4 regions of the Streptomyces sp. NPDC041205 genome follow, and region 4 is predicted to be linked to each of the others. Evidence: riboswitches for the same ligand, from Rfam matches in the RefSeq annotation. Region 4 holds a riboswitch; each other region holds the start of a gene.
What was found. A riboswitch is a leader RNA that binds a small molecule or an ion and turns the genes downstream of it on or off. The one in region 4 is predicted to bind cobalamin.
Positions count from the first base shown of each region.

Region 1 (3,515 bases), on a different contig from region 4:
TACCTGTCCGGCTGGCAGGTGGCCGCCGACGCCAACCAGGCCGGGCACACCTACCCCGACCAGTCGCTGTACCCGGCCAACTCCGTTCCGCAGGTGGTCCGCCGCATCAACAACGCGCTGCTGCGCGCCGACCAGATCGCCACCAGCGAGGGCGACTCCGCCGTGGACTGGCTGGCTCCGATCGTGGCCGACGCCGAGGCCGGTTTCGGCGGCCCGCTGAACGCCTTCGAGCTGACCAAGGCGATGATCGCGGCGGGCGCGGCCGGTATCCACTACGAGGACCAGCTCGCCTCGGAGAAGAAGTGCGGCCACCTCGGCGGCAAGGTCCTCGTCCCCACCGCTCAGCACGTGCGCACCCTCAACGCGGCCCGCCTCGCCGCCGACATCGCCGATGTGCCGACCCTGATCGTCGCCCGCACCGACGCGCTCGCCGCCAACCTCCTCACCAGCGACGTCGACGAGCGCGACGCCGAGTTCGTGACCGGCGAGCGGACGGCCGAGGGCTTCTACCGCGTCCGCAACGGCATGGCCCCCGTCATCGCGCGCGGCCTCGCCTACGCCCCGTACGCCGACCTCATCTGGGTCGAGACCGGCACCCCCGACCTCGCCCAGGCCCGCGAGTTCGCCGAGGCCGTCCACGCCGAGCACCCCGACCAGATGCTGGCCTACAACTGCTCGCCGTCCTTCAACTGGAAGGCCGCGCTGGACGACGACCAGATCGCCAAGTTCCAGCGCGAACTGGGCGCCATGGGCTACAAGTTCCAGTTCATCACCCTGGCCGGTTTCCACTCCCTCAACCACGGCATGTTCGACCTCGCCCGCGGCTACGCCGACCACGGCATGACCGCGTACGTGGACCTGCAGGAGAAGGAGTTCGCCGCGCAGGAGCACGGCTTCACCGCCGTCAGGCACCAGCGCGAGGTCGGCACCGGCTACTTCGACCTGGTGTCCACCGCCGTCAACCCGGCCTCCTCCACCACCGCGCTCTCGGGCTCCACCGAGGAGGAGCAGTTCCACTAGGTGCTCCGCGCCGGGCCGAGGGGCCCGGCCGCCGTGTGAAGGGGCGTGGCCCAGCGGATTCCGCCGGGCCACGCCCCTTCACACGTGCGCCCAAACGGCTCGCACTCGTGTCTCATCTCACGTTCCGGAATGTGAACAGTGCTGCCCAGGACCGCGTCCACCCTCTAACCTGACGCGTGCAGCTGGTTCGCCCTGTCCGCCAGGCAGGCGCGTCGTAAGAGGGAACCCGGTGGGAATCCGGGACTGCCCCGCAGCGGTGAGCGGGAACGACCGCCGTCACACGCACTGGGCCCGATGAACGGGGCCTGGGAAGCGACGGCCAGTAGGTGTCTGCCCCGGCAGACGTGCCCGCGAGTCCGAAGACCTGCCCGTTGCCCGTACGTGACCGATCGCGTGCGGATATCCCGGTGACCTCGTGGGCGGGTCGGCGTACATACCAGACGGAGCACCATGCCAGTGGCGTGTGTGTGGTCCGTCTTGTTCGTCATCCCTTCGCGTCCGCGTCCCGTCCCGGGATTCTCAGGAGTCATCTCGCGAAGGAGATTTCCGTGACAGCGAAGTCCGCAGCCGCGGCAGCACGGGCCACCGTGTACGGCTACCCCCGTCAGGGCGCAGGCCGTGAACTCAAGAAGGCGATCGAGGGGTACTGGAAGGGCCGCGTCACCGCCGACGCCCTCAACCAGACCGCGACGGAGCTGCGCCGCTCCACCTGGCAGCGTCTGGCGGCGGCTGGTGTCCACGAGGTGCCGACCGGTGACTTCTCGTACTACGACCACGTCCTGGACACCAGTGTCATGGTCGGCGCCGTCCCCCAGCGGCACCGCTCCGCCGTGGACGCCGACCCGCTCGACGGCTACTTCGCCATGGCCCGCGGCACCCAGGACGTCGCGCCGCTCGAGATGACCAAGTGGTTCGACACCAACTACCACTACCTCGTGCCGGAGCTCGGCCCCGACACCGTCTTCAGCGCCGACTCCACCAAGCAGGTCGCCGAGTTCAAGGAAGCCCTCGCGCTCGGCCTCGCCGCCCGCCCGGTCCTGGTCGGCCCCGTCACGTATCTGCTGCTCGCCAAGCCCGCGCCCGGCGTGGCCGCGGAGTTCGAGCCGCTGACGCTCCTGGACCGGCTCCTTCCCGTGTACGCCGAGGTCCTCGCGGACCTGCGCGCGGCCGGCGCCGAGTGGGTGCAGCTCGACGAGCCCGCCCTGGTCCAGGACCGCACCCCGGCGGACCTCAACGCCGCCGAGCGCGCCTACCGCGACCTCGGCTCCCTCACCGACCGGCCGAAGCTGCTCGTCGCCTCCTACTTCGACCGGCTCGGCGACGCCCTGCCGGTCCTGGCGAAGGCCCCGATCGACGGCCTCGCGCTCGACTTCACCGACGCGGCCGCCGCCAACCTCGACGCGCTCGCGGCGGTGGGCGGACTGCCCGGCAAGCGCCTCGTCGCCGGTGTCGTCAACGGCCGCAACATCTGGATCAACGACCTGGAGAAGTCCCTGTCGACCCTGGGGACGCTCCTCGGCCTCGCCGACCAGGTCGACGTCGCCGCGTCCTGCTCGCTCCTGCACGTCCCGATCGACGCCGCGGCCGAGCGGGACATCGATCCGCAGATCCTGCGCTGGCTCGCCTTCGCCCAGCAGAAGACCGGCGAGATCGTCACCCTGGCCAAGGGCCTCGCACAGGGAACGGACACCATCGCCGCCGAACTCGCCGCGAACCGGGCCGACCTGGCCTCCCGCGCCGGTTCCGCGATCACCCACGACCCGGCCGTCCGGGCCAGGGCCGCGGCCGTCACCGACGCCGACGGCCGCCGCTCCCAGCCGTACGCCACGCGGGCCGCCGCCCAGCGCGCCCACCTCGGCCTGCCGCTGCTCCCCACGACCACCATCGGCTCGTTCCCGCAGACCACGGAGTTGCGCACGGCCCGCGCCGACCTGCGCGCGGGGCGCATCGACACCGCCGGGTACGAGCAGCGCATCGAGCACGAGATCCGCGAGGTCGTCTCCTTCCAGGAGAAGACCGGGATCGACGTCCTGGTGCACGGCGAGCCCGAGCGCAACGACATGGTGCAGTACTTCGCCGAGCAGCTCACCGGCTATCTCGCCACGCAGCACGGCTGGGTCCAGTCGTACGGCACCCGCTATGTGCGCCCGCCGGTCCTCGCCGGTGACATCTCCCGCCCCGAGCCGATGACGGTGCGCTGGACGGCGTACGCCAACTCCCTGACGGAGTGCCCGGTCAAGGGCATGCTCACCGGGCCCGTGACCATGCTCGCCTGGTCCTTCGTCCGCGACGACCAGCCGCTCGGCGACACCGCGCGCCAGGTGGCCCTCGCCCTGCGCGACGAGGTGAACGACCTGGAGGCGGCGGGCACTTCGGTCATCCAGGTCGACGAGCCCGCGCTGCGCGAGACGCTGCCGCTGCGCGCCGCCGACCGTCCGGCCTATCTGGACTGGGCCACCGAGTCCTTCCGCCTCACCACCAGCGGGGTGCGGCCC
Region 1 is NZ_JBVIZH010000003.1:1,131,433-1,134,947, reverse strand. It holds gene aceA (isocitrate lyase) at 1-1,020, shown strand, start outside; cobalamin riboswitch at 1,187-1,406, shown strand; gene metE (5-methyltetrahydropteroyltriglutamate--homocysteine S-methyltransferase) at 1,569-3,515, shown strand, end outside.
Region 1: it holds a riboswitch for cobalamin, as region 4 does, so the genes downstream of both, metE (5-methyltetrahydropteroyltriglutamate--homocysteine S-methyltransferase) here and ACZ6BG_RS20705 (CoA-acylating methylmalonate-semialdehyde dehydrogenase) in region 4, are expected to answer to the same signal.

Region 2 (3,515 bases), on a different contig from region 4:
GCCTGGTCGTGTCCGCCGTGGGCTACCGCAGCAGCGGCCGGCGCCCCGCCCTGCACCGCGGCCTGCCGTCCCCGTACCTCACGCTGATCTTCTCCCTCGACGGCCCCGTCACCACCGGCCGCACCCCCGGCGAGGCGACCGGCCCCGACGCCGTCCGCACGGACATCGTCGTCGGCGGCTTGCACCAGAGGCCCGCGTACGTCGTCCAGCCCGAGCACGAGGCCGGGATCCAGCTCGCCGTGCACCCGCTCGCGGCCCGCGCGCTCCTCGGCCTGCCCGCCGCCGAGCTGGCCGGGCAGCTCGTCACCGACGGCACCGACGTGCTCGGCCGCCTGGCCGCCGACGTACGCGAACGCCTCTGCGAGCAGGAAGCCTGGGGCGACCGGTTCGCCTTCCTCAACGCCTACTTGGCGCGCCGCGCGGCCGACGCCGAGCGCGCCGGGGCGGTGCGGCCCGAGGTCGGCGAGGCCTGGGCCTGGCTCGCCCGGCACCGCGGCGCGGGCACCCTGCGCGGCCTGTCCGCGCACGTCGCCCTCAGCGAACGCCGGCTGTCCGCGCTGTTCCGCGCCGAGACCGGCGTCACCCCCAAACAGGCCGCCCGCCTCATCCGCTTCCAGCACGCGAAGGCGGCCGTCGTCCGCGCGGTCGCCGCGGACGCGCGCCCCGACCTCGCCCGGATCGCCGCCGACTGCGGGTACTACGACCACTCCCACCTCGTACGGGACTTCCGGCAGTACACGGGCGTGAGCCCCAGCGCCTGGATGGCCGAGGAGTGCCGGAATATCCAAGCCGGAGGGCACGCGGGCGGCGAAGACTGGGACGCATGAACAGCAACGAAACCCCGCAGAGCACGCAAAGCGCGCAGACCGGTCAGGCCGATCAGGCCCCTGCGAACCGGCGCGCGCCCGACGTCTGGGCCACCTTCCAGGCCGACGACGCCCCCGCCCTCATCGACTTCCTCGTCGGCACCGTCGGCTTCCTGCGCACCGCCGTCCACGAGGACGGCGACCGCGTCGCCCACGCCCAGCTCGACTGGCCCGAGGGCGGCGGCGTCATGCTCGGCAGCTACGACCCGAAGGCCGCCGAATGGTGCCTGCGGCCGGGCACGTTCGGCGCGTACGTCGTCACCGACCACGTCGACGACCTCTACCTCCGCCTCACCACCGCCGGTGTGAAGGTGATCCGCGAGATCGAGGACCAGCCGTACGGCAGCCGCGAGTTCGCGGTCGCCGACCCCGAGGGCAACAAGTGGTCCTTCGGCACCTACCGCGGTGAGCCCGCCCCGACCAGGAGTGATGCCGCGCCGGAGTGATAGCTTGCGGACGCCAGTCGTACCCGCACCTGGGTCGGGGAATCCGGTGGAAGTCCGGAACTGACGCGCAGCGGTGAGGGGGACGGGCGGGGCCAGCGGCCACTGGGAGTCCACGGACCCCGGGAAGGCGGCCCCGCCCGGACGAACCCGAGTCCGAAGACCTGCTGGCACCGCCGTCCGCACGGGCGGCGGAGTTCGCAGACCAGGCTCCGCGCATGAGCCCTGAGACTCGGGAAGACGTGTGCCTTCGACCACGCGACGCGTTCGCCGTACACCCCTCGCCGCCTTGCTGAGCGCGGGCCTCGTCCTGCTGACCGCGTGCGGCGGCTCGCCCGCGAAGACGTCGGAGAAGGCGCGGGCGGGCTACCCCGTCACCCTCACCGCGTGCGGCGAGCGGACGAAGGTGCAGGCCCCGCCGAAGCGGGCCGTCTCCCTCGACCAGGGCTCCACCGAGATCCTCCTCTCCCTCGGCCTGGCCGACCGCATGGTGGGCACCGGCACCTGGACGGACCCCGTCCTGAAGGGCCTGGAGAAGGAGAACGCCAAGGTCCCGCGGCTCGCCGACCGCTACCCGGCGCTGGAGAAGGTGCTCGACAAGGAGCCGGACTTCGTCAGCGCGTCGTTCCTCTACACCGTCGGCAAGGGCGGCGTCGCCGACCGCGCCAAGTTCACCGAACTCGGCGTACCCGTCTATGTCTCGCCGACCGACTGCGCGGGCAAGGACAACGCCGGTGACGACGACGGCACCCGCACCAAGACCCTCACCATGAACACCGTGTACGGCGAGATCCGCGACCTCGCGCGGGTCTTCGACGTGGAGAAGCGCGGCGAGAAGCTGATCGCGGACCTCAAGTCCCGGGCCGCGCGCGCAAAGAAGTCCATCGACGCCTCCGACACCACCCTCATGTACTGGTTCGCCAACTCCGAGTCCCCCTACATCGCGGGCTGCTGCGGCGCCCCCGGCGTCATCACCCGCGAACTCGGCGTGAAGAACGCCTTCGCCGACACCCGCGAGGAGTGGCCCCAGATCAACTGGGAGACCATCGCCGACCGCGACCCCGACGTCCTCGTCATCGGCGACCTCACCCGCAGGTCCCAGTCCGCCGAGAGCGCCCGCCAGAAGATCAAGTTCCTGGAGTCCAACCCGGCCACGAAGAACCTCACGGCGGTGAAGAAGAAGCGCTACGTCCTGCTCAGCGGTCAGGCCCTGAACCCGAGCATCCGCACCGTCGACGGCATCGAACAAGTCGCGGCGGCGCTGCGCGAGTTCGGCCTCACGAAGTGAGGGGCGCCGCGGACAGCGGTTCGCGTGGCGCCGTGGCCGGTGACGCGTCCTCCGAGGCCGCGCCCGGTGACGCGTCGTCGTACGAGACCGCGCCCGGTGACGTACGACAGGCATCCCCGGCCGGGCGCCTGCGTGCCGCGCTGCGCGGCGCACTCCTCTCCCTGGCCGGACTCGCGGTCCTGTTCCTCTCCATCGCCGTGGCCATCACCATCGGCCCCGCCGACATCTCCGTGCCCGACGTGTGGTCGGCCGTGGCGGCCCACCTCGGCTGGGGCGAGGCGGAGCTGACGCCGATCCGCGACGGCATCGTGTGGAACCTGCGGATGCCGCGCACGGTCCTCGCGGCGGTGTGCGGCGCGGGCCTCGCCGTGTGCGGGGCGGTGCTCCAGTCGCTGCTGCGCAACCCGCTCGCCGACCCGTTCGTGCTCGGCGTCTCCTCCGGCGCGTCCACGGGCGCCGTCGCCGTCGTGGTCCTCGGCGTCGGCGGGGGAGCGCTCACGGTGTCGGCGGGCGCGTTCATCGGCGCCGTCCTGTCGTTCGCCCTGGTCCTGCTGCTCAGCCACACCCTCGGCGACACCACGGACCGGGTGGTCCTGTCCGGCGTGGCCGCGATGCAGCTCTTCTCCGCGCTCACCTCCTTCGTCGTCCTCACCGCGGCCGACGCCGAGACCACCCGCGGTGTGCTGTTCTGGCTGCTCGGCTCGCTGAGCGGCGCGGCCTGGACGGACGTCTGGACGTGCGGCGCGGTGCTCGTCGTCGCGCTCACCGTGTGCCTGCTGCACGCCCGGGCGCTGGACGCGTTCGCCTTCGGCCAGGACGCGGCGGCCACTCTCGGCGTGCACGTGGGCCGGGTGCGCGTGCTGCTGCTCTGCACCACGGCGCTCCTGACGGCGGCCCTGGTCAGCAGCGCCGGGGCGA
Region 2 is NZ_JBVIZH010000001.1:537,618-541,132, reverse strand. It holds gene ACZ6BG_RS02450 (helix-turn-helix transcriptional regulator) at 1-827, shown strand, start outside; gene ACZ6BG_RS02445 (VOC family protein) at 824-1,312, shown strand; cobalamin riboswitch at 1,310-1,495, shown strand; gene ACZ6BG_RS02440 (ABC transporter substrate-binding protein) at 1,554-2,597, shown strand; gene ACZ6BG_RS02435 (FecCD family ABC transporter permease) at 2,726-3,515, shown strand, end outside.
Region 2: it holds a riboswitch for cobalamin, as region 4 does, so the genes downstream of both, ACZ6BG_RS02440 (ABC transporter substrate-binding protein) here and ACZ6BG_RS20705 (CoA-acylating methylmalonate-semialdehyde dehydrogenase) in region 4, are expected to answer to the same signal.

Region 3 (3,515 bases), on a different contig from region 4:
CGCCGCCACCGGCAGCAGCGCCCGGTGCGCGGCGCCCACCAGCATCCGGGCCGCGTGCGGCACCATCAGGCCGACGAAGCCGATGGCGCCGCTTTGCGCGACGAGCACGCCGGTCACCAGCGAGGTCAGCACGAAGACGCCCGCGCGGAACCGGGCCGTGTCCAGGCCGAGGACGGTCGCGCCCTCCTCACCGACCAGGAGCAGGTCGAGCGGGCGGGCCAGCGCGATCAGCAGGGCCGTGCCGACGGCCAGGACCGTCAACGGCAGCGCGAGCATGTCCCAGCGGGCGCTGCCCAGGCCGCCGAGGGTCCAGTACAGGACTTCCTTGAGGTGGTCCGCGCGGGCCGAGACGACCAGGATCAGGCTGGTCAGGGCCGACAGGACGTACGAGACGGCCACGCCCGCGAGGATCAGGCGGGTCGTCGTGAAGCCGCCGCCGGGCTCGCGGGCGAGGGCGTACACCACGAGCAGGGCGAGGAACGCGCCCGCGAAGGACGCCGCCGGGATGGTCACCGTTGTCGCCATGCCCGCGCCGAGGCCGAGCACGATCACCGAGACCGCTGCCGCGGAGGCGCCCGAGGAGACCCCCAGGAGGAACGGGTCCGCCAGGGGGTTGCGGACCAGGGCCTGGAGGGTGGTGCCGACCACCGCCAGGCCCGCGCCGACGGCCGCGCCGAGGATGACTCGTGGGAGGCGGACGTCGAGGACGATCGTGCGGTACGGGGACGGGTCCGCGTTGCCCGTCAGGATCTGGACGACGTCGGCCGTGGGGATCCGTACGGAGCCGAGCGCCAGTGCGGCGACGCTCGCTGCCGCGAGGCCGAGGACCAGAGCCGTGACGACGAGGGTGTACGGGAGGGTGCGGGTGTGGGGGCCTGCCGGGGGCTCCCCGATCCCGCCCCTTCCCGAAACCGGGGGCTGCCGCCCCCGGACCCCCGCTGTCGCCTCTTCGCGGCTCGTCCTCAAACGCCGGACGGGCTGAAATGTGCCCCCGCGCCACACTCGGCTCACCGCAACTGCTCCGCCAGCTTCCGCACCGCCCCCGGCGCCCGCACCCCCAGCACCACGTCCGACAGCGGCAGCACCGCGAACCGCTTGTTCTTGATGGCCGGGACGTCCTTGAGGGCCGGGTCGTCCAGGAGGCGCTTCTTCTTCTGGGCGACCGTGGAGGCGCCGTAGTCGTAGATGAGGATGACGTCGGGGCGGCGGTCGACCACCGTCTCCCAGGAGGCGTCGCCGAAGGACTTGTCGAGGTCGGACATGACGTTGCGGGCGCCCGCGCGTTCGATGATGTCGTTGCCCATGCCGCGGCCGCCCGCGGTGAAGGCCGTCTTGTCGCCGCTGTCGTAGACGAAGACGGCGGGGGCCTTGCCGCCCTTCGCCGACTTCTTCGCCGTGGCGGCCAGTTCCGCCCTGGCGTCGCGCACCCACTTCTCCGCCCGGTCCCGGACCCCGAACGTCGCGCCCGCCTCGCGCACCTCGCGGTACACGTCGTCCATCGTGACGGGCTTCTTGGCGCAGGCCTCGATGTTGAGGCGGGTCTTGATGCCGGACTTGGCGAGGGCGTCGCGGGAGCGGCCGTCGCCCGCCGCGAAGGCGCTCGCGTAACCGCCGTACACGAAGTCGGGGTTGGCGGCGAGGAGCTTCTCGTAGGAGGGGTACTCCTTGGCGAGCACCGGGCGCGACTTGTACGCCTTCTCGTACTCGGGGAGCACCTTGTCGTCGAGGTAGGCGGTCCCGGCGATGCGGTCCTTGAGGCCCAGTTCGAGGAGGATCTCCGTCACGTGCTGGTTCATGGTGACCGCGCGCTTCGGGGGTGCGTCGTACGTCGTCCTCGTCCCGCAGTTGGTGACGGTGTACGGGAATCCGGCGGCCCTGGCGTCGGGTTTCCCGGAGTCGTCGTCGGACGACGAGGACGACGAGCACGCGGTGAGCGGCAGCAGGATCGCCGCCGCGGCGGGCAGGGCGAGGGCACGTACGCGGGTACGCATGGGGTGCGGGCCTCCTCCAGGGGATTTCCGCGTCCCCTGAGTGCATGTGGAGGAGGCGGCAGGTCAGTTCCTGACTCCCGGGCGCGCGGGGCGCGGCCGGTCACAGTGGCGGGACCGCGCCGGATTTCCACCGGCTTCCTGGGTCCTGCCGCCTCGAGGGTCGTGAATCGTGAAGCTCGGCCTCAGTATGCCTCGACGACCCTGACGTCCTCCTCGGTGACCTCCCCCTCCACGATCCGGAAGGAGCGGAACTGGAAGGGGCCCGCGTCGTCGGTGTCGGCGGTGGAGACGAGGACGTAGTGGGCGCCCGGCTCGTTGGCGTAACTGATGTCGGTGCGGGAGGGGTAGGCCTCGGTCGCCGTGTGCGAGTGGTAGATGACGACGGGCTCCTCGTCGCGGTCGTCCAGGTCGCGGTACAGCTTGAGCAGGTCCGTCGAGTCGAACTCGTAGAACGTGGGCGAGCGGGCCGCGTTCAGCATCGGGACGAAGCGCTCGGGGCGGTCGCTGCCCGCCGGGCCCGCGACGACGCCGCACGCCTCGTCGGGGTGGTCCTTGCGCGCGTGCGCGACGATCTGGTCGTGGAGGGCCTGGGTGATGGTCAGCATGTCGGCCAGGATAAGCAGCGGGGCGGCCCCGTACCGAAGTGTGGTACGAGGCCGCCCGCATGCTGGACAGGAGCCGTCCGGGGTCAGTCCTTGGTGACCGGTGCGGCGTCCGCGGCGTTCTCGACGGCCTGGCCGGTGTGCACGCGCTTCTTGAAGGCCGCGGCCTCCGGGTTGCGGCTCTTCAGGACCAGGTAGGACACGCACAGGATCGCGGCCCAGATCGGCGCGCAGTACAGCGAGATCCGCGCGTCCTTGTCGATGCCCATCATCACGATGACCATGCCGATGAAGGCGAGCGCGAACCAGCTCGTGTACGGGGCGCCCGGCGCGCGGAAGGTGGACTGCGGGACGAGGCCGCGGTCGGCCTTGCGGCGGTAGTTGATCTGGGAGACCAGGATCATGATCCAGGCCCACATGCCGGAGATGGTCGCGAAGGAGACGACGTAGTTGAACGCCTCGCCCGGCCACTGGTAGTTGATCCACACGCCGACCAGCATCAGCGCGGCGGACGCGGTGGTGCCGACCAGCGGCAGGCCGTTCTTGGTGAGCTTGGTGAAGAACTTCGGGCCCTGGCCGTTGAGCGCGAGGTCGCGCAGCATGCGGCCGGTGGAGTACATGCCCGAGTTGCAGGAGGAGAGCGCGGCGGTCAGGACCACGAAGTTCACGATCGCGGCGCCGACGCCGAGGCCCATCTTCTCGAAGGCGGCGACGAACGGGGAGACGCCCGGCTGGAAGGACGTCCACGGCACGACCGAGAGGATCATGATCAGGGCGCCGACGTAGAAGACGGCGATGCGCCACGGCACGGTGTTGATCGCCTTGGGCAGGGTCTTCTTCGGGTCCTTGGACTCGCCCGCGGTGACGCCGACCAGCTCGACGGCGAGGAAGGCGAACATCACGATCTGCAGCGTCATCAGCG
Region 3 is NZ_JBVIZH010000001.1:1,460,078-1,463,592, forward strand. It holds gene ACZ6BG_RS06335 (FecCD family ABC transporter permease) at 1-894, opposite strand, end outside; gene ACZ6BG_RS06340 (ABC transporter substrate-binding protein) at 1,008-1,991, opposite strand; cobalamin riboswitch at 2,036-2,155, opposite strand; gene ACZ6BG_RS06345 (M67 family metallopeptidase) at 2,174-2,596, opposite strand; gene ACZ6BG_RS06350 (amino acid permease) at 2,680-3,515, opposite strand, start outside.
Region 3: it holds a riboswitch for cobalamin, as region 4 does, so the genes downstream of both, ACZ6BG_RS06340 (ABC transporter substrate-binding protein) here and ACZ6BG_RS20705 (CoA-acylating methylmalonate-semialdehyde dehydrogenase) in region 4, are expected to answer to the same signal.

Region 4 (3,515 bases):
TTCGGGCTGCCCTACCCGGGCGGCCCCGCCGTCGACCGGGCGGCGCGGTCCGGCACCGCGGACGCCGTGGCGTTCCCGCGCCCGCTGACCGGCCCCGGCGACGATCCGTACGCCTTCTCCTTCTCCGGCCTGAAGACGGCCGCCGCGCGCTGGGCCGAAGGCCACGCGGACGGCGACCTGCCGGTCGCCGACGGCGCCGCCGCGCTGCAGGAAGCCATCGCCGACGTCCTGACCCGCAAGGCCGTCGCCGCTTGCGCCGCGCACGGCGTGGACACCCTCGTCGTGGTCGGCGGTGTCGCCGCCAACTCCCGGGTGCGGGCCCTCGCCGAGGAGCGCTGCCGGGCCGCCGGGATCACCCTGCGCGTCCCGCCGCTCGGCCTGTGCACCGACAACGGCGCGATGATCGCCGCCGTCGGTGACCTGCTGGTCCGCGCGGGCGCCGAACCGGCTCCCCTGGACGTGTCGATCGATCCGTCGGCGCCGCTGGAGCACGCGGCGCTGCACCCCACGGCGACGCTCGCGAGGGCCGCCTGATGACCGACGCCCTCATACACCGCCTGCCGGGCCCCGACCTGCTCACCCACCGCGACGGCATCCGGCAGGTCTACGCCGCGGCGTTCGCCGAGCCGCCGTGGAACTCCGACCCCGCCGAGGCCGACGTCTACCTGGAACGCCTCGCGGGTGACCTGGACCGTCCCGGCTTCACGGGCGCGGTGGCCCTCGACGGCGACCGGGTGCTCGGTTTCGCCACCGCCTGGACGACCGGGACCCCGCTGCCCGCCACGCGTTCCTATCCGCGCGTCAGCGCCGCGCTCGGCGCCGAGCGCACGGCCGCGTGGCTGTGCGGCGGCCTGGAGGTCGACGAACTCGCCGTCATGCCCGGCGCGCACGGCCTCGGCCTCGGCCGCAGGCTCCTCGAAGAGGTCACGCGCGACGCGCCCGGCGGCCGCTGCTGGTTGCTCACGTCCGTCAAGGCCGACGCCACCGTCCGCTTCTACCAGCGGCTCGGCTGGCGACAGGTCACCCCTGCCGGGCCGAACGGATACGGCACGGCCGTCTTCCTCGGCCCGCGCCACCCCGCGCGCCCCGACACCTTCCCGCCCGCGTAGTCCCCCAGCAGCCCAGCCCCGGCAGCCCGCACTCCCGAGTCCCCGCCAGTCCCCAGTCCCCGTAACCCCTTCGACCGGCTCAAGGCCGCCGACCGCGAGAACCAGCGGCTGCTCGGCGGGCGGGGCGGGGGCTCGGACGAGGTGGCGCAGGGCGGCGGAGCGGCCGCGGCTGACCTGGCGTCCGCGCTGGCGGGGCTGGCCGGGGTCGTGCGTACGGAACTGGGGGCGTAGCACCCCGGTAGGAGCCGGATAGGGGGTTCCCGCGGCAAGTGGGAACCCGTCGGCTGTGGACTTACTAGGAAGTCCAAGTATATGTTCGTGACGAAGCCCGCGGTGCAGGGAAGCCGGTGTGAATCCGGCGCGGTCCCGCCACTGTGACCGGGGAGTGCGTTCTCGCGTGAGACAACGCCACTGACGGAGAAGTCCGTTGGGAAGGCGGGAGAACGGACGCTGATCCGGGAGTCAGGATACCGGCCGTGGGGTGATCCGTGTTGTCCACGAGGATGGAGCAGACACGCATGGCCCCGGTGCGCACCCACGACCCCGGTGATCCGCCGATGCGAGCGACAACCCCCGCTGTCTGACGGCCCCCTGGCCGTTCGCGTCCCCTTTCCGTCCGTCACTCCGGCCTGCCCGCGCACGCCGCCGACGGCCGGTCGGACGCGCCCGTCCCCGGATCCCACCTGACGAAAGAGCAGGCTCCCATGGTCCGTGAACTGACCCACTTCATCGGCGGCAAGCACATCCCGGGAACATCGGGCGCGCTCGCCGACGTGTACGACCCGAACACCGGCGAGATACAGGCCCGCGTCCCGCTCGCGAACCGCGCGGAGACCGAGGCGGCCATCACCGACGCGGCCGAGGCGCAGCGCGAGTGGGGCGAGTGGAACCCGCAGCGCCGCGCCCGCGTCCTGATGCGGTTCCTGCGGATCGTCGAGGGCGAACGCGACGCGTTGGCAAGGCTGTTGTCGGCCGAGCACGGCAAGACCGTCGCCGACGCGCACGGCGACCTCCAGCGCGGCCTGGAGGTCGTGGAGTTCGCCGCGGGCATTCCGCACCTGCTCAAGGGCGAGTTCACCGACAACGCGGGGACCGGCATCGACGTGCACTCGCTGCGCCGCCCCATCGGTGTCGTCGCCGGCATCACGCCGTTCAACTTCCCGGCGATGATCCCCCTCTGGAAGGCCGCCCCCGCCATCGCCTGCGGCAACGCCTTCGTCCTGAAGCCCTCCGAGCGCGACCCGTCCGTGCCGCTGCGGCTCGCCGAGCTCTTCCTGGAGGCGGGCCTGCCGCCGGGCGTCCTCAACGTCGTCAACGGCGGCAAGGAGGCCGTCGACACCCTCCTTGAGGACCCGCGCGTCGAGGCGCTCGGCTTCGTCGGCTCCACGCCGATCGCCGCGCACATCTACGCCACCGCCGCCGCCCACGGCAAGCGCGCCCAGTGCTTCGGCGGCGCCAAGAACCACATGATCGTGATGCCGGACGCGGACCTCGACCAGGCCGTGGACGCGCTGATCGGCGCGGGGTACGGCTCCGCGGGCGAGCGCTGCATGGCGATCTCCGTGGCCGTGCCGGTCGGCGAGGCCACCGCCGACGCCCTCGTGGCCCGCCTCAAGGACCGCATCGGCGAGCTGCGGATCGGCCGCTCCGACGACCCCGAGGCCGACTTCGGCCCGCTGGTGAGCCGCGACGCCCTCGACCGCGTCCGCTCCTACGTCGACCTCGGCGTCGAGGAGGGCGCCGAACTCGTCGTCGACGGCCGCAACTTCACCCTGGCCGGGCACGAGGGCGGCTTCTTCGCGGGCGCCTCGCTCTTCGACCGGGTCACCCCGGACATGCGGATCTACCAGGAGGAGATCTTCGGCCCGGTCCTGTCCGTCGTACGCGCCGCCGACTACGAAGAGGCGCTGCGGCTGCCCACCGAGCACCCCTACGGCAACGGCGTCGCGCTCTTCACCCGCGACGGCGACACCGCCCGCGACTTCACCCGCCGCGTCGACACCGGCATGGTCGGCGTCAACGTCCCCATCCCGGTCCCCGTCGCGTACCACACCTTCGGCGGCTGGAAGCGCTCCGGCTTCGGCGACCTCAACCAGCACGGACCCGACTCCATCCGCTTCTACACCCGCACCAAGACCGTCACCTCGCGCTGGCCCTCCGGGGCCAAGGAGGGCGCGAGCTTCACCATCCCGACGATGCGGTGACCGCCATGACCAGCGCACTGCTCACCGAGGACCAGCTCGCCATCGTCGAGACCACCCTCGACTTCGCCCAGGAGCACCTCGCCCCGCACGCCCTCGCCTGGGACCAGGAGAAGCACTTCCCGGTGGAGGTGCTGCGCAAGGCCGCGGACCTCGGCCTCGGCGGGATGTACGTCGCCGAGGACGCGGGCGGCTCCGGGCTCAC
Region 4 is NZ_JBVIZH010000004.1:191,811-195,325, forward strand. It holds gene tsaD (tRNA (adenosine(37)-N6)-threonylcarbamoyltransferase complex transferase subunit TsaD) at 1-534, shown strand, start outside; gene ACZ6BG_RS20700 (GNAT family N-acetyltransferase) at 534-1,109, shown strand; cobalamin riboswitch at 1,424-1,602, shown strand; gene ACZ6BG_RS20705 (CoA-acylating methylmalonate-semialdehyde dehydrogenase) at 1,814-3,313, shown strand; gene ACZ6BG_RS20710 (acyl-CoA dehydrogenase family protein) at 3,319-3,515, shown strand, end outside.